3 regions of the Oceanobacillus sp. CF4.6 genome follow, and region 2 is predicted to be linked to each of the others. Evidence: riboswitches for the same ligand, from Rfam matches in the RefSeq annotation. Region 2 holds a riboswitch; each other region holds the start of a gene.

What was found. A riboswitch is a leader RNA that binds a small molecule or an ion and turns the genes downstream of it on or off. The one in region 2 is predicted to bind S-adenosylmethionine.
Region 1: it holds a riboswitch for S-adenosylmethionine, as region 2 does, so the genes downstream of both, ACHABU_RS19695 (methionine ABC transporter ATP-binding protein) here and metK (methionine adenosyltransferase) in region 2, are expected to answer to the same signal.
Region 3: it holds a riboswitch for S-adenosylmethionine, as region 2 does, so the genes downstream of both, ACHABU_RS09815 (methionine biosynthesis PLP-dependent protein) here and metK (methionine adenosyltransferase) in region 2, are expected to answer to the same signal.

What each region holds. Positions count from the first base shown of each region.
Region 1 covers NZ_JBIMEX010000018.1:37,351-48,607, reverse strand. Annotated here, with positions in the region: gene ACHABU_RS19730 (EcsC family protein) at 1-708, opposite strand, end outside; gene ACHABU_RS19725 (GTP cyclohydrolase II) at 938-1,693, shown strand; gene ribD (bifunctional diaminohydroxyphosphoribosylaminopyrimidine deaminase/5-amino-6-(5-phosphoribosylamino)uracil reductase RibD) at 1,686-2,780, shown strand; gene ACHABU_RS19715 (5' nucleotidase, NT5C type) at 2,803-3,369, shown strand; gene ACHABU_RS19710 (GntR family transcriptional regulator) at 3,669-4,313, shown strand; gene brnQ (branched-chain amino acid transport system II carrier protein) at 5,227-6,585, opposite strand; gene ACHABU_RS19700 (pyridoxal phosphate-dependent aminotransferase) at 6,857-8,026, shown strand; SAM riboswitch class I at 8,138-8,247, shown strand; gene ACHABU_RS19695 (methionine ABC transporter ATP-binding protein) at 8,379-9,404, shown strand; gene ACHABU_RS19690 (methionine ABC transporter permease) at 9,397-10,059, shown strand; gene ACHABU_RS19685 (alpha-hydroxy acid oxidase) at 10,093-11,232, shown strand.
Region 2 covers NZ_JBIMEX010000002.1:4,795-16,051, reverse strand. Annotated here, with positions in the region: gene ACHABU_RS03685 (hypothetical protein) at 1-282, shown strand, start outside; gene ytkD (RNA deprotection pyrophosphohydrolase) at 316-786, shown strand; gene ACHABU_RS03675 (ABC transporter permease) at 900-1,700, opposite strand; gene ACHABU_RS03670 (ABC transporter ATP-binding protein) at 1,693-2,490, opposite strand; gene ACHABU_RS03665 (ABC transporter substrate-binding protein) at 2,505-3,494, opposite strand; gene pckA (phosphoenolpyruvate carboxykinase (ATP)) at 4,247-5,833, opposite strand; SAM riboswitch class I at 6,049-6,155, shown strand; gene metK (methionine adenosyltransferase) at 6,361-7,557, shown strand; gene ACHABU_RS03650 (DUF4181 domain-containing protein) at 7,830-8,273, shown strand; partial or broken gene ACHABU_RS03645 (helix-turn-helix domain-containing protein) at 8,476-8,595, opposite strand; gene ACHABU_RS03640 (gamma carbonic anhydrase) at 8,586-9,110, opposite strand; gene ACHABU_RS03635 (tetraprenyl-beta-curcumene synthase family protein) at 9,211-10,278, shown strand; gene ACHABU_RS03630 (DUF1801 domain-containing protein) at 10,292-10,714, shown strand; gene ACHABU_RS03625 (class I SAM-dependent methyltransferase) at 10,895-11,257, opposite strand, start outside.
Region 3 covers NZ_JBIMEX010000005.1:79,857-91,113, reverse strand. Annotated here, with positions in the region: gene ACHABU_RS09845 (YjcZ family sporulation protein) at 20-139, opposite strand; gene dacB (D-alanyl-D-alanine carboxypeptidase/D-alanyl-D-alanine endopeptidase) at 323-1,684, shown strand; gene ACHABU_RS09835 (TetR/AcrR family transcriptional regulator) at 2,059-2,676, shown strand; gene ACHABU_RS09830 (Spx/MgsR family RNA polymerase-binding regulatory protein) at 2,736-3,146, shown strand; gene ACHABU_RS09825 (ATP-grasp domain-containing protein) at 3,415-4,359, shown strand; gene metC (cystathionine beta-lyase) at 4,421-5,608, opposite strand; gene ACHABU_RS09815 (methionine biosynthesis PLP-dependent protein) at 5,622-6,725, opposite strand; SAM riboswitch class I at 6,794-6,905, opposite strand; gene ACHABU_RS09810 (manganese catalase family protein) at 7,131-7,991, shown strand; gene ACHABU_RS09805 (LLM class flavin-dependent oxidoreductase) at 8,344-9,333, shown strand; gene ACHABU_RS09800 (DNA topoisomerase) at 9,512-11,257, shown strand, end outside.

The DNA of each region.
Region 1 (11,257 bases), on a different contig from region 2:
TTCCAAAACCCGCATTCGATAAACATTCAATGTCGTTTCTGCAAGTTGATCCATTAAATTATGGTTCGCGTATGCACCGACAATTGCTCCAAATCCAGGAATTAACTGAAACATCTTTATTAAATCAATATGATCGCGATATTCTTGTTGGAATACACGCCAATCCATATCTACGAGTTTTTCTTTTTGCGCATCCCAATTTTCAACGATAAATAATGTCTCTCTCCGTTTTTCTTCACTGGAAAAAGCCAGTTGAAAAATATGAAGTAAAAATAAACGCTCCTCGTACTTACTTGTGTCATACCCATAAATAGCAGCAGCTTCGAATAGAAATTTAATTTTTATGGATAACAACAGAGGAAAATCAGCTGCTCCAAGCAGCAAGCCACCTGCACCAGTACCCGCACCTTCAATTACCGCTGTTTTCCGATACGATGTATGTTTCCCTCTTAAAAGCTCGTCCCTATCACGTAGACTCACATCTTTTTCTGGTAGTTTTTTCGTCATCATATGTGAGCCAGTTAACGTAGCTTTGACCATGTTTTTAATACTATCTGTTACTATTTTATGCGCTTTTTCCGGAATCCAGCTGTTGATCTTATTTTGTACTTTTTTTGAAAATCGGTTTACCAATCCAGATTGCTTCATTACTTTCAGTCTCCATGCCTGTACTTCTTGATAGGCTTTCAATTCATAGTTATCCGCCATATTATTCACCCTCTAGTTAGTGACCTATTTTATTATACGTTTAGCTCCAGTGAAAAGTTCCCTTCATACCTCTAATGCCTACACTTATCAATCCAATAAAGCATAATTATACTTTATAAAATACGAACAATTAAAAGTTTATTAAATAATTTTGCTAATTCGAGAAAATAAAATTGATGATAATGCTATTTTTAATTATACTAAGGTGAAAGTGAAGGGAGTTTTAAAAATGGTACAAATGAAACTTGAATCAAAAGTGTTTTCCGTTCTGAAAGATAAAATACGATTAATCAGATCTCAGGATCGTGCTATATATTTAATTGGACCAATTCAACTGCCTGTTAATTTATATGGAGAAACTATCATCTTTGAATGGTATTGCTGGCTGAATTATGATGAAGTAACCGAAGACTACGAAAAGATAATCGAAAAATTATCATCTTCCAATCTGGCTGAATTCCAACAATCGAGTGTACTTGTCTATGGAGATTTCGAGAATTCGGACGACGCACTAATACGTATGCATTCCATCTGCCATACGGGAGATATTTTCGGCAGTAAACGCTGTGACTGTGGTTTCCAATTAAAGGAATCGATGAAGAAAATTAAAGAGCATGGTAGTGGAGCACTCTTTTACTTGGCGAATCACGAAGGTAGAGGTATCGGTCTATTCAGTAAGGCAATGGCATACGTTCTCCAGGAGAATGGTTACGACACCGTGGAAGCAAATGAAAGTCTTGGATTTGTCAATGATTCCAGAGACTACAATGATGCCATTAAAGTACTTAAAACATTACGTCTGAAACCTGTAACGTTAATTACTAATAATCCGAAGAAGATGGAAGCATTGGTAAACTCAGGGATGCTTGTTGCAGGACGCACACCTTTATGGGGGGATGTCTCTGAGTACAACGAAAAATACCTGCAAACGAAAGTAATAAAATCGGGACATTTAGAAGAAGAAAGGACTTGCTCCAATGATTAATGATGAGTTCTATATGGATCTCGCATTAAAAAATGCACAAGCAATGAAGGGGCAAACAGATCCTAACCCTCTCGTTGGTTCGGTTGTTGTTAACGATAATCGAATCGTTGGTATAGGTACCCACTTAAAGGCTGGTGAGCCGCATGCGGAAATTCATGCATTACGGATGGCTGGTGAAAATGCAAAAGGTGGGACAATCTATGTCACGCTTGAACCATGCTCTCATCACGGTAGAACAGGTCCATGTGCTGTAGCAATCGCAGAAGCAGGTATTAAAAAGGTGATTATTGCCACCCTGGATCCAAATCCAATTGTAGCCGGTAATGGAGTTAATATATTACAAGATGCAGGTATCGAGGTCGTTACCGGGGTACTGGAAAATGAATCCCAAAAAATGAATGAAGTATTTAATAAACATATTGTGACAAAGAAGCCGTTTATTACATTAAAATCAGGAATTACATTAGACGGAAAAGTTGCAACCCATACTTCTAACAGCAAATGGATTACATCAGAGGAAGCAAGACAGGATGTTCATCAATTAAGAAATGAAAACATGGCAATTCTTGTTGGAATAAATACAGTATTAAAAGATGATCCAGCATTAACGACCCGAATTCCGAATGGTCGAAATCCTATTCGCATCATTATGGATTCCAAGTTAAGAATTCCTTTAGAATCACAGGTTATTACTGATACCCAAGCAGAAACAATAATCTTTACTTGTAAAGACTATGATAAAGAAAAAAGAAAGGCACTGGAAGCTCGGAACATAACTGTATTGGAAACTAGCGGGACCCTACATACAGATCCGGTTGATGTGGTCACACAGCTAGGGGAAAAAGGCATTTCCTCCCTGTTAATCGAAGGTGGCGGGAATATAAATGCTTCGTTCCTCAAAAATAAACTGATTGACAAAGTAGTCCTTTATTTTGCACCGAAATTAATTGGCGGGAAAGACGCACCTACGTTTCTTGAAGGTGCAGGTATTGACTTGATGAAAGATGCCATTGATTTGGAACATACAGATATAAGCCGGATTGGACCAGACTTCAAGTTTGTCGGTTATCCGAGCTATCATAATTAATACGATACCTGAGGGGTTATTTATGAAATTTGGATTTGATATTGATGACACACTAATTAATTTGAGAGAACATGCATTTCATATTTATAATGAAAAATTAAAGAAAGCGATCGACATCGAAGTTTTTAGCAATATAAAGCGGGTCGAGATACATGAAGCTTTTGGTATGTCAGATGAACAAGGGAATGAAATGTGGAACAGCTCCCTGGAAGAAATCTATTATACATCCTGTCCTCCTTTCCCTGGTGCGGTTGAAACTTTACAAGCACTTGAGAAAGAAGGGCATGAGATTTACTATATTACAGCACGCCCCAAAGAACATGGAGAAAGATCAAAAGAGTGGTTAAAAGAACAAGGATTCCCGGTACAGGATAACCACTTTTTCTACGGTATGAAGGACGAAGAAAAGATATATACCATACAAAAATTGAAGCTTGATTACTATGTGGATGATAAACCCGCTGTTCTCCAAACGCTTCTAGCGGGCTCAACCAAATTATATGTGAAAGACCAAGCTTATAATCGGCACTTACAAAACATTCCAAGGATTGAAGGCTGGTCGGACTTTTTAAAGGATATAACAGAGTAAACATTGATAGAAAAGATATTCCGGATTTCTCAACGGTATATCTTTTTTTCATGACTTTTTTTAAGGTTGAACTACGAATACTCATCCCAAAATAAATTGGAACTCCGCAGTCCTAGACAATTATCAAAGTCCCTTTTCCATTAACCGACACGTTTCATAATTACACCTCAAACTTCCCAGGTTTTTACAGACACTTCCAAAATATCACTATTGTGATATATTGCATATTCCAATTGAAAGCAATTTCATGTATACTCCTAGTAGGAGTTTTATCATTTTCCAGGAAGGTGTGAATTATATTGCCAATACCAACTGATCATTTAAAACCAATTCGCTTATCAGCAAAAGAAAACGCATACAACCAAATTCAGCAGTGGATTATAGATGGAACGTTACTTCCAGGAGAGAAATTAAACGATACCGAACTTGCCAATGCATTAGGTGTCAGCAGAACACCCATCCGTGAATCCTTGCAGTTACTGGAGTCTCAAGGGTTTGTAAAAATGTACCCAGGAAAAGCTACACAAGTAACAGAAGTAGAGAAGGAATCTATTAAACAACTTCTGCCTCCACTAGCAGCATTACAATCATTATCAGCAGAATTAGCCATTCCTAAATTAAATGAAGAGACTTTGAAACAACTAAAGCAAACAAATGAACGGTTTGCCGATGCCATCCAATCAGAAAATTATTATTCTGCTTTAAAAATTGATGAACAATTTCATAAAATAATAGTCGCTACAGCAAATAATCCATACATAGACAGCATCTTAGAAGCTTTACAGGCACATGTAAGAAGGCAATTTTATCACAATTCCATTGTACTGACTGAAAAGTCGGTTGATGAACACTGGGAAATTATCGAACTGATGAAAAACGGTGAATCAACAACCCTTTCATCCGTTATGAAAGAAAACTGGCTACGTAATATTACGATGTTCTAAAGGCAATTGTCGAACAGTCATTCGCCTGAGATAAAGAAAACTTTTTGGGAGCGTATTGAATTGATATTGATGTAGATTACGGCGATAACGATCAGTCCATCACAGTTTAAACTCTGGAATTGCGACGGGCTTACCCTTCCCGAAAACTTTATAGAGTAAAAAAAACTATACTTTCTAATATAATGAACTCAACTTTCGAAATGGATAAATTATCCTTGATAGAATTAGGAAGGCTCGTGATAAACTGCTCAAGTTAACTTTGGATGAACTGTTTGCACTAATCAGTTCCGGATACATCGAGATTCCAAAGCTCTTTTTTTCATCGCATTTTCTATAAACTGCGAAGTAACTGCTTATCCCGCCGTCCGGGATCGCTCTGGGCGGATGCTTTCCGCGGGCACGGCCTCAGCCCCGAAGAGAAAACCACTCTTCTGGTCTTCGGACACGTGCTGTTCCCGCAGGAGTCACCGCCCGCCGCTCACCCGGACTGGTGAAGCTCGGTGATTTGAATTTTATAAATCACTAATGCAGTTATCAGTTTGTAAGCTTAAAACCAACTCTGGGGAAATATACTTCGCTTTCCGCGGGCGGCTGGTGAGCCCTCCTCGTGCTTCGCACTGCGGGGTCTCACCGATGCCTTTCCTCCCGCTGGAGTCTTCGTATATTTCCCCAGAGCGGTCGCCGAAGTAACTTATCCTAGTTCGTATTTTATCTCAACTCTGCGATGATTAAAAAGCAATAAACATTACGTAAACAGCCTTATTTTTACCAAGTTTAGCAAGGAGAGATGATTAGTAGAAACATCCTAAGTTTACCCCAGTTACCTATTTGAACCTATTTTATTGCTGCGAAAGTTCAGTAATGAAAAAACCTGTTTTCCTCTGTATAAGAGGTTTTTCGTTCATGTGCTTTTTTATGCTTCCTGAGCACTACTTACTTTCTGCAATTTTGAGGCTAGTCCTGTAATTAAGATTACAATTAATGCCGGCAGCAACCAGCCAAGGCCCTGATCATAGAATGGAAGGACCTGTTCATAGAAGGACACTACTGGTTTCATCCAGCTAAAGTAATCTATACCAAGTGAATCACATAATGCTTTCAAACCATCAAAAATACTAATCAAGAATGTAACTGCAGTGGTTGCAACATAAACAACTCTCGCATGATTAAACAACGGAGAAATAAATGTAAGCAACATGAGTACGATTGCTAATGGATATAGGAACATTAATACCGGTATCGAATAAGTAATAATATTTGCCAATCCAAAGTTTGCAATTACAAACGTTAATGTGGAGAAAAACACAACTAACACTTTATAGCTTATTTTTGGAAATAGTGTATGGAAATATTCAGCATTTGCTGTAATTAACCCGATTGCTGTTGTTAAACAGGCCAATGTTATGACAATAGCCATCATGATTGATCCAAACATTCCAAAGTAATGGGATGCCGCACCACTCAGTACCGGGCCACCTGTATCAAATAAACCTAGAACACTAGTACTTGTTGCTCCTAGGTAAGCAATACCAACATAAATAATTCCAAGAAGTGAAATTGCAATAACTCCTGACTTAGCTGTTGCCCTAAGAATTTCTCCTTTAGAAGTAACCCCCAGCGACCGTATGACATTTATAACGATAATACCAAATACAAGGGAAGCCAATGCATCCATCGTATTATATCCTTCTAGGAATCCGCCCATAAATGCTCCACTTTGATATGCTTCTTGTGGTGCCTGAATCGAACCCATTGGATTAAATAATGCAACCAGCAAGAGAACTACAAGCAATACTACAAGGAATGGTGCCAATAATTTACCTACGTTATCAACGATTTTCGCTGGAAATAAGGAGAATAAAAGAGCAATGGCAAAAAAGATAATGGTAAAAATAAGCAATACCGTTTGTTGTGACCCCTCACTCACAAATGGAGCGATCCCTACTTCGAACGCTACTGTTCCAGTCCTAGGAGCAGCGAAGAACGGTCCAATTGTCAGATAAAGCAATGCAGTGAAAAAGATGCCATATATCGGATGCACCCTGCTTGCAAGCTCCTGCAAGTTTCGACTGCCTGAGAAGCCCATTGCCAAAATCCCAAGTAATGGAAGTCCTACACCAGTAATTAAAAACCCAAATGCCGCTGGCCATAAATTGGTTCCTGCGTTTTGACCTAATTGAGCAGGGAAAATTAAATTGCCCGCTCCAAAGAATAATGCAAATAACATAAATCCGATTGCCATATAAGAAGAAAAAGGTAGCTTGTCCTTCATAAGTTGTTCCCCCTTGTTGTAAGCTCAAATACTTTATTAAATTTTCAAAATATTTAGCGAGCTGTGTATAATGTCTCAATGAAGATATCATACTACCTTTTTCAACAAAATGCAATATATCGCAGGAAATTTATGTGACAATTTTCGTAAATTAAACAAAGCATTTCTGTTGGATATTAATTTAATAATATGTTCTACTATAAACATAAGTTATATAAGGATATAATATTTAGATAATTATTTGAACTAATTGTAAATGAGGTGTTTTATAATGGAAATTTCGAATCGTTTAACTAAACTACCTTCCCAATTCTTTGCAACCTTAGTAAAAAAAGTTGCTGTAGCAGTTTCTGAAGGACGGGATGTGATTAATCTTGGCCAGGGAAATCCGGATCAACCAACTCCGAAGCATATTGTCCAGGCATTGCAAAAAGCGGTTGAAAATCCAGATACACATAAATATTCACCATTCAGAGGCACCGATGAATTCAAGCAAGCAGCAGCTGATTTTTATAAAAGGGAATACAATGTAGATCTTGATCCCGACTCAGAGATTGCTGTTTTATTTGGTACAAAAATCGGTTTAGTTGAATTACCCTTGGCCTTAATGAATGAGGGTGACCTGTTTCTACTTCCCGACCCCGGTTATCCTGATTATTTGTCTGGTGCAGGTATAGCAAATGTCACCTATGATACGATGCCTTTACATAGTGAGCATGGATTTTTGCCTGACTATAAAGAACTAACGGATAAACAGAAAGAAAAGGCGAAACTACTTTACTTAAACTACCCGAATAATCCAACCGGAGCGACAGCATCTCTTGCATTTTTTGATGAAACTGTTCAATTGGCAAAGTGTAATAATATAGGTATTGTTCATGATTTTGCCTATGGCGCCATTGGATTTGATGGTGATAAACCAGTCAGTTTCATGCAGGCAGAGGGTGCAAAGGAAGTTGGAATTGAGCTGTATACATTATCAAAAACCTATAATATGGCTGGATGGCGCGTAGGTTTTGCTGTAGGTAATGCAAAAATGATTGAAGCGATCAATCTTTTACAGGATCACTTATTTGTAAGTATCTTCCCAGCCCTTCAACATGCAGCTGCAACTGCTTTGTCTAGTAGTCAGGAATGTGTCGATGAACTGGTTAACTTATATGAAGGTAGACGGAACACATTAATTAATGAATGTAATCGGATCGGGTGGAAAGTAAACGCACCAAAAGGATCCTTCTTTGCCTGGCTCCCCATACCGGAGGGATTTCAAAGCGAGGAATTTGCAGACTATCTGTTGGCAAAAGCAGATGTCGCGGTTGCAGCTGGAAATGGTTTTGGAACGTTTGGAGAGGGATATGTACGAATTGGCTTACTTGTCGATGAAGGGCGCATCATAGAAGCCATCTCCAGAATTGAGAAGCTAAATATATTTAAGCCATAACCTTTTGATTATAAGGATGTGTTAATGGATTATCCTTTTTTCAAAATAAGTATTGACGAAATGATTGATATAATGTAACTTTATTTAATAACTCGAAACAAATAAATAAATCTCTTATCAAGAGTAGCTGAGGGACTGGCCCGTTGAAGCTCGGCAACCTTTATTGTTATACATAGAAAGGTGCTAAATCCAGCAAAACATGACGTTTTGGAAGATGAGAGAGGAACGTGAATTTATAATTTACTAGCCTCTCCTTTTATAATGAGAGGCTTTTTTTAATTCAAGGGTAAGGAATACTAAAATAGAGGTTTTCATCATGATGCCAGCCTCTTTTGAAAGGAATGTTACATACATGATTAAACTAGACAACATCACGAAAGTATTTCCTTCTAAAAATGGAGCTGTCAAAGCACTAAATGACGTTAACCTTCATGTGAAGAAGGGTGAAATTCACGGTGTAATTGGTTATAGTGGAGCAGGTAAAAGTACCTTAATTCGTTGTGTTAATTTACTTGAGAAACCAACCAGTGGCACTGTTTCCATAAACGGAGTAGAAATGACCTCTATGTCCCAGGAAAAATTACGAAAAACGCGGCAAAAAATTGGTATGATTTTTCAACACTTTAATCTGCTGAAAACGGCCACGGTTTATGATAATATCGCAATTCCACTTAAGCTTCTTGGCTATGACAAAAAAGAGGTTGAGACCCGTGTAGATAAATATTTGGGTATTGTTGACTTATTAGAAAAAAAACATACGTATCCTTCTCAATTATCAGGAGGACAAAAACAACGTGTTGCGATTGCAAGAGCATTATCACAGGAACCACAAATCTTACTCAGTGACGAAGCAACAAGTGCACTTGATCCAGAAACAACCAATTCCATTCTCGATTTACTTTTAAAAATTAACGAAGAGCTTGGAATAACTATACTACTCATCACTCACGAAATGAATGTAATTCAAAAAATCTGTGATTATGTATATGTGATAGAAAATGGGGATTTGATTGAACAAGGAACAGCAATTAATCTATTTACCAACCCCAGAGAAAAAACGACAAAGAAATTTTTAAATACAATCTCACAACGGAAATTATCTGATAGCTTAATAGAGCAGCTTAAATTAAACGGTACGGTTACAAGATTGACATTTATCGGCGAAAATACCGGACAACCCCTGCTTGCTCAAGTGAGCCATCGATTTAAAGTAGAACCAAATATATTAACAGCCAATATTATGGAATTGAAAAATGGAATTGTTGGAAACCTGGTCATACATCTAGTTGGAGAATCTCAAGAAGTTGCAAATGCCTTGAAATTTTTAGATGATAACGGTGTTTCTACAGAAGAATTGGAGGGGAAAACAAATGAATGAGTTTATTGAAGAGTGGTTTCCCATCATATCGGAAGCAGTAGTAGAGACATTTCAAATGGTCCTTATTTCCCTCTTTTTTGCCATTCTGATTGGAGTACCTTTAGCTATATTATTAATTCTAACCAGACCTGGACAATCATTGGAAAATAAATGGATTTATCAAATATTGAATTTATTTATTAATGTTATTCGATCTGTTCCATTCATTATTTTGCTGTTTTTTATTCTGCCATTTACAAAACTGCTTGTCGGAACATCTATTGGCGTGAAAGGTGTTATCGTACCTTTGGTTATCAATGCCGCCCCATATATTGCGAGGTTAATTGAATCTGCATTACTCGATGTGGATAACGGTGTAATTGAAGCCTATAAAGCAATGGGAATCAAAACTAGACAAATTATCTGGAATGTTATGTTAAGAGAAGCAAGACCAGCTATTATTTTGGGGCTGACAATTGCCACGGTCAGCTTAATTGGGGCTACAGCAATGGCAGGACTTGTTGGTGCTGGTGGTCTCGGTGACTTAGCTTATCGTTTTGGACATCTTCGCTATGAAGTGGATGTTATGTACGTGACTGTCTTTATTTTAATTATCATCGTACAAGGTATCCAATCCATTGGGAATAGACTAGCAGCAAGATTGAAAAAAGATTAATGCTTTTGAATATACTTTGATGAGGTGACCACTTTGACAATCAACAATATAGAAGATTCCTTTATACAACAGATTGTTTCATCCGAAGCCTTCCCCCTTAATTTTTCTGATCTTGAAGCTGCCGCAAGTAAGGTAATACCTAAAGCGGCATTTGGCTACATACGGTCAGGAGCAGGTGGAGAGGAAACATTAAGGATAAATACAACAGACTTTGATAAGTTGTCGATCGTGCCGAGGTATTTAAATGATGTTTCTGCTGCCGATACAAGTATTACGTTATTCGGCCGTACGTATCCACATCCCTTTTTGCTCTCTCCAGTTGGAATGTTGAAGTTAGCGCATGAAGATGCCGAATTAGCTGTCGTGAGAGCTGCTGCTTCACATCAGGTGCCATTTATTCAAAGCACTGTTTCCAGCTTTTCCATTGAAGAAGTAAGAAAAGCATCTCCCGACAGTTCAAAATGGTTCCAGCTATATTGGTCTAATAATGAAAATATCTCCTATAGCATGGTAAACCGAGCTGAAGAGGCCGGTTACGAAGCCATAGTTTTAACCGTCGATACGATCATGCTGGGATGGCGGGAAGAAGATATACGTAATAGCTTCTCTCCACTAAAAGAAGGTTATGGAAAAGCAAATTATATTAACGATAAGGTATTCTTGGATTCCTTGCCAAGTCAAGACAGTGATTCTGTTATTCAATCAATTCTAACTAACATTTTTCATCCTGCACTTAACTGGAAGCATGTAGAAGAGCTAAAGAAAAGAACCTCCCTACCGGTTCTAATAAAAGGGACTCTGCACCCGGAAGATGCGAAACTTGCCATCGAAGCTGGGATAGACGGTATCATCGTTTCCAATCATGGGGGCCGGCAAATGGATGGGATTGTTTCTAGCATTGAAGCTCTTCCCAAAATTGCTAAAGAGGTGAATGGAAGAATTCCTCTTCTGCTTGATAGCGGTATTCGACGCGGGCCAGATGTTGTAAAAGCATTGGCATTAGGTGCAGATGCCGTCTTACTAGGTAGACCATACGTGTATGGTTTAGCACTGGGTGGACAGGAAGGTGTAGAAAAGGTACTTACTAATTTCATTCAGGAGACTAGCGTTTCTCTTGCATTATCAGGCGCAGTAAACATAAAGGCAGCTAAGAAAGTTACGTTGACGTCATAGAGTAACCAATAAAAGCCACCAATTA
Region 2 (11,257 bases):
AAAGATGAACTTCTGAGAGAATTTGAAACAGTGACAACGAAGGAAACTGCACAGGAATTTGTTGACTTTTATTACAGTGAGGAAGCAGATGGTATGTATATTTTGCCAACAGAAACGCCACCATGGTTTCTTGAAGAAAATGATTATGATATGATAACAGTGGACGCTTCAACGGTAAAAGTTGTTCAGGACAACCATACTGATCTTGATGGCAACTACTCGCTGGAGTTGGAATTTACATTTGATAACGATTGGAAAATTACAAATATCATATATAACTAACTTTCCAACCAGCAAAAAAGGCAGTTGAATTATTTGATAACATTCAGAGATTATTACAACAATGAAGTAAAGCTTTCCTTTGAAGATCACCCCTTTTCAGAGAGCCCCATGCATGTATGGGTGATATGCAGGCATAAAGGGCAGTGGCTTTTAACCAAACACAGTGAACGCGGATTGGAGTTTCCAGGTGGGAAAGTGGAAGAAGGAGAAACAGCTAAAGAAGCAGCCGTACGAGAAGTGATGGAAGAAACAGGCGGTACCATCCAGGATATTAATTATGTTGGTCAGTATATGGTAGATGGCAGAAGCGATACGGTAATAAAAAATGTTTACTTTGCTACAATCGATAAACTGACAGAACAGGAAACCTATTACGAAACAGAAGGACCTATTTTGCTCAAATATATCCCTGGTAAAGTCAAATATATCAAGAAATACAGTTTTATTATGAAAGACGGCGTTCTGGAAAACTGCATGAAATACATTAAAACGAATAAAATGTAATGGAACAAAGACTACATCTGGGTGGATGTGGTCTTTGTTCTATTAAAATTCTTCCATTTTCCTCAATATCGATCCACAAATAAAAACAGAAACTTACAGCCTGAAGAATCAAGCTATATATTTCTGTTTCTGATTACCCAACGCTCAAGCCTTTCCACCAACTTATACATTATTGCTGCCAAGATAGCGATGATAACAAGACTTGACATAACGAGGGTGAAATCAAATACTTGAAATCCATAGATAATTAAATATCCAAGACCTTGTTTGGATACTAGATATTCTCCGACAATAACGCCAACCCATGAAAGGCCAACATTAACTTTCAAAGTAGAGATCATGGCTGGCATGGCTGCTGGAAAAATGGCTTCCTTGAAGCATTGCCATCGCGTTGCACCGAAACTCCGCAGTACTTTCTCATAGTTTGGGTCAACTTCATTAAATGCGGAGAAGACAACTAAGGTGGTTACGATAACCGAAATGATGAACCCCATAGCGATAATAGAAAGATAGCCGGGACCGAGTGCTACAATAAGAATTGGTCCGAGAGCTACTTTTGGCATTGCATTGAATATAACAAGATAGGGGTCCATAATTTTTGCGAATCGTCCGGATGACCAGAGCATCGTAGCGATAATAATTCCACCGATTGTTCCGATGATAAACCCAATGATCGTTTCAAAAAGAGTTATTTGTATATGGGTAAAAATAGAACCATTCGCAAATCGGGTTATGAGCAGGTTCAAAACCTTACTCGGCGAGCTAAATAACAATGGATCGATCCAATAGAAGCGGCTGGCTGTTTCCCAGAGGCCGATACACACAACTAGAATGCTTAGCTGCCAACTGAAAATGATTTTTGATTCCCTTTTTAAACCCCGTTGATACCTTTCAAATAATTGGCGATCATTCATTTGAGATTTCCACCGCCTTTTTGTCAGACCCCTTTGCTTCGAGTTCATCCCAAATCTTATCAAATAGAATCTGGAACTTTGGATGACGTCTTACCATGAAAGGGACTTCGTTTCGAAGCTCGATGGGAACATCATATACTTTGGCAATTGACCCCGGATTGGCATTCATCATAACAATGCGGTCGCTCATTGCGATTGCTTCTCCAATATCATGTGTTACAAGTACCGCGGTTTTATGATAGGATTTCAGTAAATCTGCGACGAGATCCTCCAGATTCAGTTTTGTCTGGTAATCAAGTGCTGAAAATGGTTCATCAAGCAATAAAATTTTTGGGTCATTAATGAGCGTTCTTACTAATGCTACACGCTGACGCATACCACCAGAGAGTTCATTTGGATATTTTTTAGATACATCTCTTAAGCCAACCTCATCGAGCAGTTGAACTGCTTTATCCTTTAATTCCATGGTATGAATCTTATTAATTTTAGGACCGAGCAACGTGTTATCAATAATCGTTTTCCAAGGAAAGAGGTAATCCTGCTGGAGCATATAACCAATATCCATTTCGGATTCCCAAATTGCTTTTCCCTGAAGTAAAACATTTCCTTCCGTTTGCCGGATGATGCCAGCGATAATGGAGAGAAGGGTAGACTTACCACAACCACTCGGTCCAAGCACTGCGACAAATTCTCCCTCTTTAACGGTTAAGGAAATATTATTTAATGCTTTTGTAAAGCTATTTTTAGAGAAATAATGATGGGAGACATGGTCCAAAGTCAAAAATGACACAAGCTCTCCTCCTTTTAATCCGTCATGACTCTTTCAGCATAGTCGGTATCCACTAAGTCACTATAAGGGGCATCAATAGGAAGTTCGCCAGCCTCTTCCATAATGGCTTTCAAATTATCCCACTCTTCCTCATCCAAGATTGGATCAGTGGCAAAGGATCCTTGGCTCTTATAGCGATTAATTGATGATGCGAGCATTTCCAAATCGGTATCTTCAAAGTAAGGCTCGATGACTTCAGCTATTTCTTTCGCACTGTTTTCCTGTACCCATTGTTGTGCTTTATAAATCGCGCGGGTGAATGCTTCCACAGCTTTATCATTCTCTTCCATATAGCTTTGTTTCGTCATAAAGACGGTATAAGGGACTTTCCCCGATTCCTCACCGAAGGAAGCGACAATATGTCCTTGACCCTCTTTTTCAAATACACTCGCAGTGGGTTCAAACAATTGAACATATTCGTAATCCCCAGATGCAAAGGCACCGGCAATATTCGCAAAATCGATGTTCTGAACAAGGTCGAGGTCTGCGTGTGGATCAATGCCATGTTGCTTTAAAACATATTCTCCAACCATTTGAGGCATACCGCCAACACGCTGTCCTAAAAAGTTACTACCTTCAAGATCTTCCCATGTAAAATCAGGTTTCGGCTCCTTTGCTACCAGAAAAGTACCATCCGTCTGGGTTAGTTGTGCGAAGTTAATCGCATAATCCCTTGAATCCTGTGCATACACGTAAATGGATGTTTCAGATCCGACCAATGCAATATCAGCCCCACCTGAAAGTAGTGCAGTCATCGTCGTATCGCCACCCCATGTTGTTTGCAGCTCGACTTCAAGGCCTTCCTCTTCAAAAAATCCCTTCTCAAGCGCTACATACTGTGGTGCATAAAAGAGAGAACGCGTAACCTCTGCTAAACTTATTTTCGTTGTTTCCGCAGCATTACATGCCGAAAGGAAGATGAGGAAAAAACCTGACAAAACAGCAATGAATCTAATTTTCTTCATACATTTCTTTCCCTTCAAAATATGTGATGGTTTATCAACACATTTTATGCGATATGGGAAAAATGTGTGAATGCCCATATTTGAAGAGCGGTATACAGTGTATCGAACGCTACATACAAAACCAAATAACCGCACCCAACTCAGGTCTCAAATACTATTAAAAAGTAAAGTACTTTTCGCATGGATTGTTGTTAACTGCTCCGTAGTCGAGATAAACTGCGACATAACTTCTATCATGTTAGAAATCATTTTCAGGAGAAATGTGCTCTTGCTACCGTCCGGGATTGCTCTGGGCGGATGCTTTCCACGGGCACGGCCTCAGCCTCCTCGAGAAAATCGCTCTGCGGGGTCTTCGGACACGTGCTGTTCCCGTAGGAGTCACCGCCCAGAGCAATCCCGGACTGGTGAAGTTGTATGATGTTATTTTAGCACCCGCAAGTATAGTAATTGTTAGCAACCTTAACTAGCTATGGGAAATACACGGAGACTCCAACGGGAAGAGAGGCTCACCAGCCGCCCGCGAAAAGCGAAGTGTATTTCCCAGAGCGGTCGCCGAAGTTCCTGCATACTGATAGAAAACCAGCAGTTACTTCGCAGTTTATAGAAACTGAGAAGGTTAAAAATGCAACAAAGTATACGAAAAGATCCAAAATAAAAAAGCCGGCCTCCATCGGGAGACCGGCTACTAGCACAAAAGCGGACCAAGACTTTTACTCATATAAATAATCTTTTTGGGATGAGGAAACTAAGTTTTAACCTTTATACAACGGTCCTGCTTGCTTGATTTCGTCACTTGCCAACGTGAACTTTTCAAAGTTCTTTTGGAATTTAAGGGCAAGTGATTCAGCTGCTTTTTGGTAGGCAGCTTTATCTTCCCATGTATTCTTAGGGATAAGAACTTCATCAGGAACACCTGGTACATGCATGGGAATTTCCAATCCAAAGATGCCATCGGTTACTGTTTCAACAGAGTTCAATTCACCTTCCAATGCAGCGTGGACCATTGCACGAGTGTAGGAAAGCTTCATGCGATTTCCTTTACCATAGGAGCCACCAGTCCAACCAGTGTTAACCAAAAAGACGCTGGATTCATACATATCAATCTTTTCTCCAAGCATTTCTGCGTATTTTGATGGAGCTAAAGGCAGGAATGGAGAGCCGAAGCAAGCAGAGAATGTGGCCTGTGGTTCTGTTACGCCACGTTCGGTACCAGCTAGTTTGCTCGTGTAACCACTAAGAAAATGATACATCGCCTGTTCCTTCGTTAATCTGCTGATCGGTGGCAATGTACCGGAAGCATCTGCTGTCAGGAAAATGATTGTATTCGGATGCCCTGCAACACTTGGTATGACGATGTTATCAATATTTTCAAGCGGGTATGCTGCACGTGTATTTTCAGTTAGAGATATATCATCATAATCTGGAATACGTGAATCTGAATCCAAAATCACGTTTTCAAGTACAGAACCATAGCGAATGGCATTAAAAATTTGCGGTTCCTTTTCTTCAGAGAGATTGATGCATTTTGCATAACAGCCGCCTTCAATATTAAACACGCCATTTGGACTCCAACCATGTTCATCATCACCGATTAGACGACGATAAGGATCTGCCGACAATGTTGTTTTTCCAGTACCGGATAGACCGAAGAATAATGCGACATCACCTTCAGCACCGACATTTGCGGAACAATGCATGGATAGCACATTACGCTGTGGGAGCAGGTAGTTCATAATTGAGAAGATTGATTTTTTGATTTCTCCCGCGTATTCCGTACCCCCAATTAATACGATGCGTTTCTTGAAGGAAATCAATATGAAAGCTTCTGAATTCGTACCATCTATCGCTGGATCTGCTTTAAAGTCAGGAGCAGAAATAACAGTAAATTCAGCTTGATGATTATCTAATTCTTCTTCTGTCGGTGGTATGAATAACTGTCTTGAAAATAGATTGTGCCATGCGTATTCACTGATTACCTGAATCGGTAAACGGTATTTCTCATCTGCTCCGGCAAAGCCTTTAAATTGGTAAATTTCCTCTTTCTCTTTTAAATAGTCAATCACTTTACTGTACAAAAGATCAAATACTTCTTCACGAATAGGTTGGTTTACTTTTCCCCAGTCAATAAAATCTTTAGAAACTTCATCGTTCACAATAAATTTATCCCCTGGTGAACGACCAGTATATGTTCCAGTTGAAGCACACACTGCACCAGTTGAAGTCAAAATTCCTTCATTACGGCTTAAGATTTTTTCAACTAATTGTGACACCGATAAATTTGGTTGAATATTTTGATGGGTGTAAAGCTCTTTTAGTAATGACTTTTCCACAGTTTTCATATTGAACTCTCCTGCCTTTTTAAAGGTATTGTATGTTATAATGAAATAACTTTTCAGATTATTTATCTTAATATGCTTATTAGTATAACACATTTAAATTAATAGTCCATACTAATTAAACAAGAAATTTATGAACTTTATGTGATACCGCTTACATGTTTAAAACAGTTGACAGTTTGCCATTGTTTCGGTAATCTAAATTTTGAACGGATACTCTCTTATTCAGAGTCGGTGGAGGGACAGACCCGATGAAACCCAGCAACCATCACTACGGTGAAAAGGTGCTAACCTGATGCAAGGATTTTTCCTTGAACAATAAGAGCGAAAGGCCAGCTAGTAGTCCCTTTCCTCATGCATTGAAGGAAAGGCTTTTTTTGTTTTTTAAGGATATTAAAATTATTTTTAATGAAAACATATTTAACTGGTCATCTAAAAATTGTTTTACCTTTTGAAGGTACTTTGAATAATATAGAAGAGAATGATTGATATAGAGTTCCGTAATATTTAACAAAGGAGAGTTTAGCCATATGGCTGCAAATCGTCGTTTATTTACATCAGAATCGGTAACAGAGGGACATCCGGATAAAATGGCAGACCAAATATCTGATGCAGTTCTGGATGAAATTTTAAAGAAAGATCCAAATGCAAGGGTAGCATGTGAAACTACGGTTACAACTGGACTCGTATTAGTTGCAGGTGAAATTTCCACAAGCACCTATGTAGACATTCCAGCGATTGTTCGAGAAACGGTCAAAGGAATTGGCTATACACGTGCAAAATATGGCTTTGACTTTGAAACATGTGCCGTACTTACTGCAATTGATGAACAATCTGCCGATATTGCAGGTGGAGTTGATACTGCACTGGAAGCACGTCAAGGAAAAATGAGTGAAGATGAGATTGATGCAATTGGTGCAGGAGACCAAGGGTTAATGTTTGGTTTTGCCTGTGATGAAACAGAGGAATACATGCCTTTACCTATTTCACTGGCACATAAACTATCCAAACGTTTGGCGGATGTCCGTAAAGAAAATGTATTGGATTATTTACGTCCGGATGGAAAAACACAGGTAACAATAGAGTATGATGAAAATGATCAACCGGTTCGCATTGATACAATTGTTATTTCTACACAGCATCGCCAGGATACAACTACGGAACAAATTGAAAAAGATATGATTGAACATGTTATTCGTAAAGTTGTTCCTGCTGACTTGCTTGATGAATCTACGAAGTACTTTATTAATCCGACTGGCCGCTTCGTTATTGGTGGACCACAAGGAGATGTCGGTTTAACTGGCCGTAAGATTATTGTGGACACATATGGCGGGTATGCACGTCATGGTGGGGGAGCATTCAGTGGGAAAGATGCTACCAAAGTAGACCGTTCTGCTGCATATGCTGCACGCTATGTTGCTAAAAATATTGTGGCTGCTGGCCTTGCAAAGTCATGTGAAGTTCAATTGGCTTACGCGATCGGTGTAGCAGAACCTGTGTCCATTGCAATTAACACATTTGGTACAGGAAAGGTTAGCGAGGAAGTTCTTGTAGATGCAGTCCGTAAATTATTCGATTTGCGCCCAGCAGGAATTATCCGCATGCTTGACTTGCGAAAACCAATATACAAAGAAACTGCTGCCTATGGACATTTTGGCAGAACGGATATCTTATTTCCGTGGGAGAAAACAGACAAAATTGATGAATTAATAGCAATGACGAAATAAAATGTATGATAGAAAGCCACACAACGCTGTAAAGGCTGTGTGGCTTTTTTGGCAAGTAAGAAAGTATAAACTTTCTTACTTGCAATAAGTGCAACTAAGGCATTCGCCGAAAAGGCTTGGCGCATGCCAAGTTTTCTAATATGAATTCTTTGTAGTATTGTTAAAGAACGATGCAGAAGTCCGAAATAAACTAGATTCTAACGTTGAATTACTAAATAGTAGTTTTTTATTATAATACAGTTTGGTAGTATAGAAATAAGGGAGGGTAGGTTATGTATTATTATGATAATGGCGATCATTTAATATTGAAAATAGCTATCCTAACAGGGACTCTTTCACTAATCATTTTCATTTTTAATTGGATCATGAGAAAATTATTGAATGTTGAACGCCTGAAATGGTTCTCGAATCATTATGTTAATGATACACATAAAAAGTATGATAAGAGAATACGAGTAATTTCTGTTATGGTTTATTTGATTGCTATGTTCTACCTGATTGCTGATTCTTCGGATTTTGGTATGGAAACTTCTTGGTATTTATTCGTAGTTGGTATGGTCATTATGGCAGTACAAGAATTAATAAGGGCTTATATGGAATGGAAATATCTAAAAGGGAAAAATAATTATCTGTTTACACTTATTCAGTTGATATTTATCATTGCTACTGTAGTAGTCGTATTCAAATCTGAGTTCTTTGGGATGTTTAATTTATAGTTAGGTTTTCATTTATAGGCTATATTCGAAATGGGGTGTTGCTTTTAATCTTTGTAGTTGATATAAATTGCAACCATAACTTTATCTATTCTTCACATAATAACAACCGGAAACAAACACGGGTAGTGCTTGCTCCCAACTGTGTTTTATTGCTCTTCTATTTGTGCCTTAAATTTGAATAAATGTCTTTATTAATCTTAGGTTAGGTTTCTTCATCACTTCGGTATTCTAAGATATCCCCAGGCTGACATTCTAAAGCCTTACAAATTGCCTCTAAAGTAGATAATCGATTCGCTTTAGCCTTTCCATTTTTCAATAAAGCCCCATATTTGTATGCTCTTTATAATATTTCCCTTTTTCTACGTATGATTTTCGAACACGTTCCATTTCAGCATAATCTTCTTCGTTCAGTTCCCTTACAACCTTGGCTGGCCTGCCCATTACCATGGTGTTTGGTGGGATTTTTTTACCTGGTGGGACGAGACTTCCAGCTCCGACGAATGCATTTTCGCCAACTTCTGCTCCATCCAAAATAATCGACCCCATTCCGACCAATGCATTTTTACGGATGATGGCTGAGTGCAGGGTAACCTGGTGGCCAACCGTTACATCGTCTTCTACAATAAGCGGGTTATTAGGACTTTGATGCAGCATGGATAGATCTTGAATACTAACCCTTTTGCCAATACGGGTAGGTGCAATATCTCCACGAATCACAGTTTTGAACCAAATGCTTGATTCTTCGCCAATTTCGACGTCTCCATTAATCACCGCATCTTTTGCGATAAAAGCAGTATCATGAATTTTTGGATAAATATGATGATAGTGGTCAATCATGATTTTTCCCCCTGTTTTCATTTGTATTTTTCAATTCATTTTGGTGATATAATTAGTATAGCAAATATGATGGAATTTTGTATGGAATGGAGGGAACCATGTGAATCAAGCACCAGGCAACGTTATTTCACTTCTGCGGTCCAGTTTTCAGAAAATTTTTCCGATGGTGGATGAGGAAATCAATTATTGGAGAAATCGAGCGGAACAGATTCCCGATAAGGAATTGAGGTCACAGGCAATTGCGAGTATCGATTCCAAAAAGTTTCATTGTCAGGGTGGGGGTGCGTATGCACTCCTTGCGGGCGAGAATGCTAAAACAGCGGTTCGCTTCATTGTTGCCTATCAGACCATCAGTGACTATCTTGATAATCTTTGTGATCGCAGCACATCACTTGATCCTCATGATTTCAGACTATTGCATCTGGCAATGAAAGACGCTCTGAACCCTGACAATAAGGAGTTGAAGAACTATTACCGTCTACGTGAAAATCAGAATGACGGGGGATACTTAACAGAGCTCGTAGGAACATGTCAACAAATTCTTGAAGAACTGGATGGTTATTCAACGATTATCGATCAGGTCTGGAAATTAGAGGGAATGTATGCTGATTTACAGGTACATAAGCATGTAACGGTAGAGGAGAGAATCCCCCGTTTAACAAGTTGGTATGAGGAAGACAAAGAGAAGGCACCCGAATTATCATGGTATGAATATTCCGCAGCAGCGGGTTCGACAATAGGAATCTATTGTCTTGTATCCTATACATTAGGTGGTAAAATGGATAGCAACATATCACAGATTATATATAATGGTTATTTTCCATTCGTGCAAGGCTTACATATCCTGCTTGATTATTATATTGATCAGCAAGAAGACATGGTAGAGGGAGATCTGAATTTCTGTCATTTTTATTCCGATGATCAACAAATGAAGGAACGCCTCATCTACTTTATCAAGCAGTCTAACAAACATGTGAAACAACTTCCAGACAGGAAATTTCATGAATTGATCGTTCAGGGCCTTGTTGGACTCTATTTAGCCGATGAAAAATTGGAGCAGGTAAGAGGTTCAGAAGAGATGTGCAAGGCGCTACTGAAGGCGAGTGGAAATACTGCAAAATTTATTAATTTCACTATTAAATTTTATCATAAAATGGAAAATTCCTGAGGAGGGAACGAACGTGTATGAGTTAAAAACAAAAGAAACAGACCATAGTGTAATTGAATTTATCGAAAATGTGGATAATCCCAAAAAGCGGGAGGATGCCTACAAACTTCTGGATATATTTACGGAAACAACGGGTTTCGAAGCAAAGATGTGGGGACCAAGTATTATAGGATTCGGTTCGTATCATTATAAATATGAAACAGGTCATGAAGGCGATGCACCGTTAGTTGGCTTTTCGCCGCGTAAAGCAAAACATAGTCTGTACTTTGCTACTGGGGATGATAGAAGAGGAGAACTGTTGAAGGACTTTGGGAAGCATACGACAGGGAAAGCTTGTGTGTATATCAATAAAGTAGCAGATATTGATATAGACGTTTTAAAAGCATTAATCAATCAGTCGATTGAATTTCTTCAAGGACTGTATCCGAGTAAATAAAGTAATGGGATTACAAAGGTTTGTTTTTGTAATCCCATTTTTAAAGGTTTATGCCTTATTCATACGATTCGTTAGGAATAGGTAAATAGCGATGCCACCAAATGTTATCATTGTACCGGTGATCAAGCGGGTTGATTCGGTCATCGTTGTGTAGCTTAAAAACTGGGAAATGACAGGCTCCTAGATCTTTTTCTCTATCGCAAGAATAAATGGTGGGTCGTTTTTCTGATTGATAAATCCATAGCGTAATACATTATATTCTTTCTGGTCCAACTGAAGAAGGTATGCCAATAGAGACTTTTTCTCATCCTTACCGCCCTTATGTCCATAATATACGACAGTAACAACAAGACCACCTTTCTTTAATAGAGTTAAAATAGAATCAATTGCAGTTACGGTGGACGCTGCTTTTGTAATAATGGATTTATCGCTTTTTGGCAAGTATCCGAGATTGAATATGGCTCCACCAATCTCTGTTTTCTTTATATAGTCACCAATTTGTGAATGGCTATCATGAATGAGCGATACATTTGTCCGTTGATG
Region 3 (11,257 bases), on a different contig from region 2:
ATAAAGTCAGACATCCATCTTAATAGGATTTTCCAAAGGAAGTTCCTACAATAATTAATAAGATGAATAGAACGACAATCAGAGCAAAACTGTTATCGAATTTTTTGCCGCCGTATTGGCCACCAACATAGTCACCCATAAATTTCACCTCCCATATTCGTATACACACAGTATATGGAGATGGATATAAATAGGAAGGGCATTAAAACTAAAGTTGAAAAAAAGAATTTAAATCTTTGTAGTCAAAGGAATTCGAATAAAGGATGTAGAATGATGTAAAAGGCTTTTAAAAAAACGGTGCACTCAGCAGGGAGGAAAAGCAATGATGAAGAATGCGATTAAATATTACATAGAAAATGATGAAAAACTAAAAGGCGGATTAATTGGAATGAGTATTCGATCAGCAACAACTGGGGAAGTATTGTACGAATATAACAGTTACATTCGTCTTCATCCAGCTTCTAATATGAAGCTCTTAACTGGTGCAGCTGCACTTAATGTGCTCGGTGCTGACTATAGATTCACTACGGAAATTAGAATGGATGGGGAAATAAACGGCAATACACTTGAAGGAAATCTTTATCTCATTGGAAAAGGGGACCCAACGTTACAACTGAAAGATTTCGAAGCATTTTCAGAAAAACTAAAAGCAAAGGGTATCGAAAAAATCACAGGTAACATTGTTGGAGATGACACGTGGTATGATGACGTTCGACTTTCCCGTGATTTAGTGTGGACAGACGAACAGTATTATTATGGAGCGCAGGTTTCTGCTTTGACGGCATCACCGAATGATGATTATGATACAGGTTCTGTCATGATCGAAGTGTGTCCTGCAAAGGTTGGAGAAAAGCCATCGCTTACTATATTGCCTAGCACCGATTACATAACAATCCGAAACGAAGCTGTAACGATCAATGAAAATGTTAAGGACGAGCTGGTTATCGAACGTGAACATGGAGGTAACCTAATAACAATTAAAGGCAACATTTCCGTTCACTCAGAACCAGTAAAGGAATGGATGGCAATATGGGGAGCAACTGAATATGCCATGAAGCTATTTGAACAATCTTTAGAAAAGCAGGGCATTACGTGGAATGGGTTCATAAAACAAGGTCAGGCTTCAGAACATGCAAAATTACTTTTATCATACAGTACAAAGCCGCTTGCTGAGTTGATGGTTCCATTCATGAAGTTAAGCAATAATGGGATCGGTGAAATTTTGGTTAAGGAAATGGGTAAAAAAAGGCATGGGGAGGGGAGCTGGGAAAAAGGACTAGACGTATTGAAAAACGAAATGACCCAATTTGGTATGAAAATGAAAAGTATCATAATCAAAGACGGATCCGGAATATCCCATAGCAATTTGATTCCGGCTAATGAAATTTCACATCTCTTATATGAAGTGCAAAAAAGCGACTGGTTTCCAGTATTTTTGCATGCACTCCCAATCGCCGGAGCAGAAGATCGAATGGTTGGCGGCACACTAAGGGATCGGATGAAAGGTCTTACAGTAAAAGCGAAGACAGGAACCATCGAAGGTGTGAGCACGTTATCAGGGTACATGGAAACAAAAAGTGGAGAAAAGTTGATTATTTCTCTCATGGTAAATAATCTGCTCGATGAAGATGCCGGGAAAGTGATTGAGGACGAAATTATAGAAATTGTAGCGAAGCAAGGTTGAAGCAAGGTTATTAGCAAAGATTACGAGTGAACATAACCCCTATTAGAAACCGAGGAGACATCGCAAAAGTAAATTGCGATGTCTCCTTTTTACAATTTGATTTACAGAATTGCTAGGAGTTATTAAATGTCTGTTTAATTTCTTTTTATGCAATAAACGTATTGGCCGATTCTATTCTTTAGCTACTTTCCTGTTTAGGTAATTCATTATTTTTTTTATGGTTTCCCATATTTATCCCACAATTAAATGCTAAGGTAAATATAGTGAAGTGACACAATGTCATCATATTCTTTGACAAGTGACACGGCGTCTCTTATTATATAATTATAAATATATGACATCATGTCACTTCATGAGAGGTTGGAGGAAGACCATTGCCGAAACAAACATTTTTTAACCTTCCTGATCATAAAAGAAAAACATTATTGGAAGCAGCTGAAAAAGAGTTTGCAAGAGTACCATTATCTCAAGCATCCATTGCCAATATTATTAAATCAGCTGAAATTCCAAGAGGAAGTTTTTATCAGTATTTTGAAAACAAAGAGGATCTTTATTACTTTTTATTGAGCGAAGAGACAAAAGAGAGAAAAAATAATTTTATATCCTTATTAAAAAAGCATAATGGAGATATTATTGAAGCGACAATTGAAATGTACTATGACTTTCTTGTACAAATGCCGGATGAGGAAGAACATAAATTTTTAAAAAATGCAATGTTAAATGTAACACATAAAGTTGAAAATACCTTTACGGATGTATTCGATACTGCTCATGGCGCGGAGCATCTAAATGAAATGAAGGAACTGGTTAATAAGGACCGTTTAAATATTAAAGAAGACAAAGATTTATTTCATATTATGCAAATTATTACAGCGGTAGCTTTTCGCAATTTCGTTGAAAAGTTCTCTAAGGAATTATCCGATGAGGAGGCTATTGAAAACTTTAATATTGAGATGAATCTATTAAAACATGGACTTTACAAACGAGAATGAATTCTAAATGAAGCAAAGAAAATTAAAGTGCAAAAATATGAAACGAAGGAGCAGGATATATGATTGCTACAATATATGGAGCAGCATGTTCATCAACTAGGAAAGCAAGACAATGGTTTGCAAAGAATGAGATTCCTTATGTAGAACGGAATATTCTACGAGATCCATTAACCGTAAGTGAACTCCAGGGGATTCTTCGTATGACAGTCGAGGGTACAGACGAAATTATTTCGACCCGATCAAAGATTTATAAAGATCTTAATTTGAATTTGGATGATCTTTCGTTGCAGGTATTGCTTGAAATCATTCATAATTACCCAAGATTACTTAGAAGTCCAATTATTATTGATGAAAAGAGACTTCAGGTTGGGTATCATGAAGACGATATACGTCAATTTCTCCCAAGAAAAACACGTGAATATCAATGGCTAAAATGGCGGGTGAATAACCTTAGATTGATTGAAGGCTAATTTGATATTTTCTATATTAGTTAGCAGCACGTCCGGCAATACATGCCTACAAGTTATTGCTGGACGTGAATTTAGAGTTTTAAAGTGCCTTTCATAAATACAAAATCTATAAATTCAGGAGCAACCTCTTTTTCCCCACAACTATTCATCCCTGCTATTTTGGCGCAGTTTCTGCATTACTTATCAAACACGGTTTTCGGTGCAGTACTATACTATAAACTATATCACCTAATATATATTGAATTACTTGGTTTTAATTGATTAAAAGTTGAGTAAAATATATGTAATTCACGAAAATAATGAATGGACAGAGCATTTAAATAATAGACTGGAAGAATTAGGACTACCGTATGAAGATTGGCTGCTTGAAAATGGAATGGTTGACCTTACATCTGTACCACCGGAAGGAATTTTCTATAACCGAATGAGTGCATCATCACATACACGTGGCCACCGTTTCTCTCCGGAATTAACAAGCGCAATACTCTCTTGGTTGGAACATCATGGGAGAACGGTCATCAATGGCAGTCGTGCTCTTCAGTTGGAAGTAAGCAAAGTATTGCAGTATTTAGAACTTGAGAAATATGGAATTAAAACGCCGAAAACGGTAGCAGCAGTCGGTAAAGGTGAAATATTAAAGGCAGCTAAAGGATTTGAAGGAAAGAAATTTATTACAAAGCATAATCGTGCAGGGAAAGGACTTGGAGTTCAGCTTTTCGATTCATTGGAAGCATTGCGGAACTATGTAGAGGGACCAACTTTCGAGGAGCCTGTAGACGGAATCACTCTAATCCAGGAATATATCGAATCACCGGAATCATTCATTACACGTTGTGAATTCGTTGGTGGAAAATTTGTTTATGCTGTTCGAGTCGACACATCTGAGGGATTTGAACTATGTCCGGCAGACGCATGTAGAATCGATGACATGTTCTGCCCAGTTGGCGAAGAAGCATCAATACCGGATATGTTCGAAATCAGAGAAGGATTCACCCACCCAGTTTTGGAAAAATATGAGCAAATGCTTGCAGCCAACGATATTCAAATAGCCGGAATTGAATTTATCGAGGATAAAGACGGAAATATCTTTACGTACGATATTAATACAAACACAAACTATAATAGTGACGCTGAAGCAAAAAGCGGAAAATACGGTATGCTGGAAATAGCAAATTATTTAGGTGGAAGATTGCCTGAGGCCGCTGAAGTTTAATAGGAAAAGCCCTGACTTAGAAAGTCGGGGCTTTTTTAGGTAGTTCGGGTTTAATACGATATTAAGAAACGGTAACTCCAGCACTTGCTTCTTTTTCAGCAACTTTAAGTGCTTGGGCAAAATCTGCTATTAAATCATCAACATTCTCAAGACCTACAGAGAATCTAAGCAGTCCATCTGTGATTCCACGCAATTCGCGTTCTTCCTTAGGCATTGCAGCATGAGACATTGTAGCTGGATATGATAAAATTGATTCAACTGCACCAAGACTTACAGCAAAAACTGGAATACGGACATGATCAACAAATGCTTTGGCAGCAGCCTTATTTGGCAATCGGAAAGAAAGAACGGCTCCGCTACTTGTCGATTGCTCTTTATGCAGTTCGTATCCAGGATGGGAAGGAAGACCTGGATAATAGACTTCTTCAATAAAGGAATGCTTATTGAAGTATTCAGCAATACGCCCGGCAGAATTACTGGATTGATTCAACCTAGCGCCGAGTGTCTTAATCCCTTGAAGTAAGAGATACGAATCCTGTGCACCAAGAATGGATCCAAATGAATTTTGGATAAAAGCTAATTTTTCGCCGAGTTCTTGATTTCTTGTTACTGCCAATCCAGCAATCACATCACTATGTCCGGAAAGGAACTTAGTTGCACTATGCAACACAATATCTGCACCAAGATCAAGTGGATTCTGATAAAGTGGTGTCATAAATGTATTATCAACAAAAGTCAGACAGTTATTTGCTTTAGCAACTTTTATAAGTCCTGGTAAATCAGTAATGTTCATACAAGGATTGGAAGGGGTCTCCGCATAGATCACTTTTGTATTCGGTTTGATTGCACTTGACACTTCATTAAGATCCGTTAAATCCACAAACGTATGATCGATATTAAATCGTTTTAAAACTTCTGATACAAATCGGAAAGTTCCACCATACACATCTTTTGTCACTACTACATGGTCACCAGCAGATAAGAGTAATAGTGCGGACGAGATGGCAGCCATCCCAGAAGAGAATGCCAAGCCATGTGTTCCGCCTTCGAGTTCAGCGATTTTTTCCTCGAGCGCCTGGCGGGTAGGATTTCCAGATCTGCTGTAATCGAAGGGTCCAAATTCTTCAAAACTATTTTGATGGAAAGTGGAAGAAAGATAGATAGGAACATTCACCGCCCCTGTCTGTGTTTCTCCTCTTTGTGCGCCATGAATTAATTTTGTTTCTAAATGATTATTATGTTGACTCATTTTTAACATCCTCCTATTCCAAAATTGATAGTGCTTGTTGTAAGTCCGCTTTTAAATCTTCCACATTCTCAATACCTACGGAAAAACGTAGTAGTTCGTTGCTGATGCCCCGTCTTAATCGCTCGTCTTCTGGCATATCTGCATGGGTCTGTGTGGTTGGATACGTAATAAAACTTTCGACACCACCAAGGCTTTCGGCAAAAACAATCAATTGTAGCTTCAATAAGAAAGGATCGACATATTTGCTCTTTTTTAGGCAGAATGAGAGCATGCCGCCTTTGTTGGGATAAAGAACTTTTGTAACGGCGGGGTGTTCTTTTAGATATCCAGCAATGATTCTAGCATTTTCCTCATGTCTATCCATTCGGAGGGACAATGTTTTTAAGCCCCGGATTAGCAACCAGGAATCAAATGGGGAGAGAACGGCACCATTTGCGTTATGATTCAGAGATAATTTTGCACAAATCGCTTCACCTTTAGCCACGACTAACCCTGCTAAAACATCATTGTGACCCCCAATATATTTTGTGGCACTGTGAATGACAATATCAGCACCGAGACTGATTGGCTGCTGCAAGTAAGGCGTTAAAAATGTATTGTCCACAATTAATAGTAGATCATGTTGTTTTGCCAACGTTGCATACAGGCTGATATTGATTTCCTGCATCGATGGATTTGTTGGCGTTTCGATAAATATTGCCTTCGTATTGGGTGTTATTAGTTGCTCTGTTTTTTCAATATCGTCAAATGTATCATAGGTTGTTTTAATATCATAGATATCTGCATATTGTTCCAGCATACGGTATGTTCCACCATATAAATCCTCGGGTGCAATTAAATGGTCACCAGACCGGAAAAGGGAGAGGACTAATTGGATAGCTGCCATCCCGGAGCTACAGGCGTAACCTGTATCACCGGCTTCTAATTCAGCAATCCCTGCTTCCAAAATGTTACGAGTAGGATTTTTTGTTCGCGTATAGTCATAGCCAGTGGATTGTCCAAGTCCCTTATGCTGATAAGCTGTTGATAAATAAATGGGTGGATTGATTGCTCCGGTTTTCTCATCGCTTTTATTTCCTAACTGAGCTAATTTTGTTTCAATACTTTTGTTTGACATTTTTCAACCTCCAAATGTAAATAAGGGCCTTCTTCAACTAAGAAGAAGGCCCTAATATGTATGCATTCTTCTTATCTTCTAGGCAGAAATACAAACGCCTACTGGAATTAGCACCTTAACCTGCATGGTTTGGTTGCTGAGACATCAAAGGGCCAGTCCCTCCGTCTCTCTTGATAAGAGATTAAACTAATTTATGTAATTTTTCTAAATAATACTTTCAGCTTACAATATAAAATTAAAAAAAGCAAGAAGAATATAATATTTCTCCTGAATATATTGCATATATGGAAAGGTAAAGGAAAGAAGCAAGCACTTTTAGGATGCTATATGAATACCTAATAAAGAGGGTGGTTTATTGCCTATAGACTTACCAGATATGCAATTAATTTAAAGGAAGTGACTCTATTGTTTTATCATGTCAAAGAATTGCAATACCACGCAAAGCCGGAACGTCCAGATCCCGTGTTTGCTGGGAGACTGCAAGAAGTACTCGGGGGTCAATGGGGTGAGATGTCAGTAGCTATGCAATATTTATTCCAGGGTTGGAACACGCGCGGCGATGGAAAATATAAAGATTTATTGATGGATACCGGTGCAGAAGAACTTGCCCATGTGGAAATGCTTGCAACCATGATTGCAAGACTTTTGGACGGTGCTCCTGATATTGAATTGGAAGATGCTGCAAAGGATCCGATGGTGGCAGCAATTTTAGGAGGAATGAATCCACAACATGCAATTGTGTCCGGTTTAGGTGCCATGCCGGCGGATAGTATGGGGAATCGCTGGACAGCAAATTATATTATTGCAAGTGGAAACCTGCTTGCAGATTTTCGAATGAATCTGACTGCTGAATCACAAGGACGTCTTCAAGTTGCACGTCTATATGAGATGACAAATGATCGTGGTGTCAAAGATATGCTTTCCTGGTTACTTGCAAGAGATACCATGCATCAAAATCAGTGGTATGCCGCAATCAGAGAACTGGAAGAAAAAGAAAATATCGTTGTGCCGAGTACGTTCCCAAGGGAATTGGAAAAGGAGGAAGTAGCCTACACATTATTCAACTTTTCCATGGGGAATGAAAGTGCTACTGGAAGATGGGCGCACGGCCCAAGTATGGATGGCTGTGGAACGTTTAATTATGTTGAGGACCCAGTTCCATTGGCACCAGCACCGAAACTTCCCCCAGCTCCACCGTACATTTTTGATACACCATTATGGGCGTTGAGAAAGTCCGACGATCTGCCGGAACCGGATATGAAATAACATACAAAGTGGACTGTCTATTATTATAGACAGTCCACTTTCATTTTACCCCAAGGTAAGGGAAGGAGACTGTTACCAGATTAATTCTTGTTATAACTACAATCGGATGAAATCATTTGATGAGATATAATGATAGAATAATACTCCTTTAGTTCCTCTATTTAAACAATTGTACTAGTTTCCCCACAACACTGCTTGGTCTGAATAGACAAGTGAAAAAATTCACCTTACAATGAATATATTCCCATAAAAATCGACTGTTGTAGAATTATTCAAATCGTGTTTTAAAAATCCGGAAAGATCAAAAAGCATATAAAGAGTAAATTAGAATAGAAGAAAGGGATGGTTACATATGAAATTAAGTGTACTCGATCAAGCACCTGTAACGAGTGGAAATACAGCTGTAGATGCATTGAGAAAAGCAGAAGAATTGGCTATCTTGGCAGATGAGTTAGGCTATCACCGATTGTGGATGGCTGAGCACCATGGGACAGAAACTCATGTTAGCTCAGCGCCAGAAGTAACGATTGCCCGTTTGGCTGCTAAAACAAAAAGTATACGCATCGGAACTGGTGGCATTATGATGATGCATTATTCGCCTTTAAAACTAGCCGAGGTGTTCAAAACACTTAGTGCCTTTTCTCCTGGGCGGATTGATTTTGGCGTCGGTCGTGCACCGGGTGGCGATAGAGATGCTATATATGCGCTATCCGAAGGGCGTCAGCCGATGTTAAACAATATGTATGAAAAATTTGCGACAACATTAAAATTAATCAATGATGAAGTACCGGAAGATAGCTTGTACAAAATGGTTGCAACACCATCCCAAATAACCTTGCCAGAAGCATGGATGCTGGGATCAAGCGGTAACAGTGCATTAAAAACGGCACAAATGGGTGTTGGCTATTCTTTTGCGCAATTTTTTAATGGGGAGATGTCAAAAGAGATTTTAGACACATACAAGCATCATTTTCAGCCATCCGTATTTATGGAGAAACCGGAAATTAATGTGGCATACATGGTTACCACTGCTGAAACAAAAGAAGAAGCTGAATTTGAGGCGCTACCACAAGATATATCCCGATTATGGCTTTCGAAAGGGCGCATAGGACAAACATTAACACCTGAAGCCGCCGAAGACTACCCGTTGACTGAAATCGATCGAATGACCATCCAAAAAGATCGCAAATTGCATTTAGTAGGATCAGCTAAAGAAGTGGCAACACAATTACAAGAAGAACAAGCACAATACGGATTTGATGAAGCAATGATTTGCAGTATCCCGCACTCGCAGGAAAAACGATTGGAAGTTTATCGTTTATTGGCAAGGGAACTGTTTTAAATAGGAAAAAGAAAAAAGAATTGACTTAGATCAATTCTTTTTTCATCTGCGCAATGTTTATTCACACAGTGTTCCTTTGTAGCCTTAGTAAGAAATATAGGGAAATGCTATTTCAAAAACACACGCCATCGTTTATAATGAAATGAACGAACGTGTGTTTTTATTTGGAGGTTGACTTATGAAATTAATACTAGCTGAAAAACCATCCGTTGCAAAAAACATTGCAGACGCATTAAAAATTAAAACGAAAAAAGACGGCTATTTTGAAGGAAACGGCCATATTATTACATGGGCTTTCGGTCATCTCGTTGAACTTTATGATGCTAAGGATTATGACAGTAAGATGAAAAGCTGGAAAATGGATAACTTTCCTTTTATCCCATCTGATTTTAAATATAAAGTGAAGAGCAGTCCGCTAAATAGAGCAAAGTCTGATGCTGGAGCAGCCAAGCAGCTCAAAACAATTCAATCTCTAATGAAACGACAGGATGTAGATGCAATTATTTCTGCATGTGATTATGATCGAGAAGGTCAGTTAATCGGAGACAGTATTATTTACCGCGGTGGTGTGAAGCCAAAAGCTGAAGTTTATCGTCTTTTGTTAAATGAATGGACGCAAAATGAAGTTTTACATGGTTTGGAAACAATAAAACCAAATACTGCTATGAAGCCGCTTCGGGATGCTGGAATCAGCAGGCAGTGGGCCGACTGGGTGATTGGCATTAATTTAACTTCTGTAGCAACCTTAAAATATCAAAAAGGAAAAGGGAAAGCATTAAACATTGGCAGGGTCTTATTACCCACACTCAAAATAATCTATGATCGTGATAAAGAAATTGAAAATTTTAAGCCGGAAGATTATTTTAAGCTGAAAGCAACATTTCAGACCCAGAATAATCATGAATATGAAGGTACATATATGGAAGGCAAGGAGGAAAAATTTAAGAAAAGGGAAACTTTGAATGCGATTCATGATGCTATACAAAATAAGCAAGCTGAAATCATTGATAAACAGGTGGAGAAAAAGAAAGAGTTTCCTCCATTCTTATTCAACCTTTCCAATCTTCAAGGGTATATCACGAATAAATTCAGAGGCTGGACATCGGATAAAGTATTGAAAGTGGCCCAAGCGCTTTATGAAAAAAAATATATTACATATCCACGAACATCCAGTATGGCCTTGGAAGAAAGTATTGTTGGTAAAACAGCTACTGTATTAAAGACGCATTCCGAAGATTTGCCATATAGGAACGAAATAAAGTTTATAAAATCAAAAAGAGTCTTTAATAATGCAAAAGTGGAAAGCCATAGTGCCATTATTCCAACTTACTTAAAGCCAAAACGACTTTCTGCGGATGAAAATATTGTTTATACAGCAATTAAAAACCGTTTTATCATGCAATTTATGCCAATTGCCGAATATGAAGAAACGAAGCTAATCACGAAAATCGATGGAAATGATCTGCGTGGAGTTTTTGTTTCCAAAGGGAAGGTACAGCTTGTGGAGGGTTGGAAAAAAGTCGAGAAGATCCAATCCAAGGATACATTATTACCATTGGTTGAAGAGAAAGACCGTGTTCGTTTAATAGATTCCGAGGTGACTTCTCATGTTACCAAGCCGCCAAAACACCATACAGAGCAAACCTTACTACGTGTAATGGAAACATGTGGAAAAAGCTTCAAAGAAGAAGATGACAGTGAAGAATTAATGGGAAGCATTTTAACAGGGTTTAGTATAGGAACACCGGCAACAAGGGCAGAAACAATCAAGAAACTAAAAGACGTTGGTTATATTACGACAGATAGTAAAAATCTGCTATGCTCTGATCTTGGCAAGCGACTTGTTGAAACTTTCCCTGTACATGATTTGTTTGACCTGGAATTTACCGGGCGACTGGAGAAAGCATTGTCGGATATTCAAAAA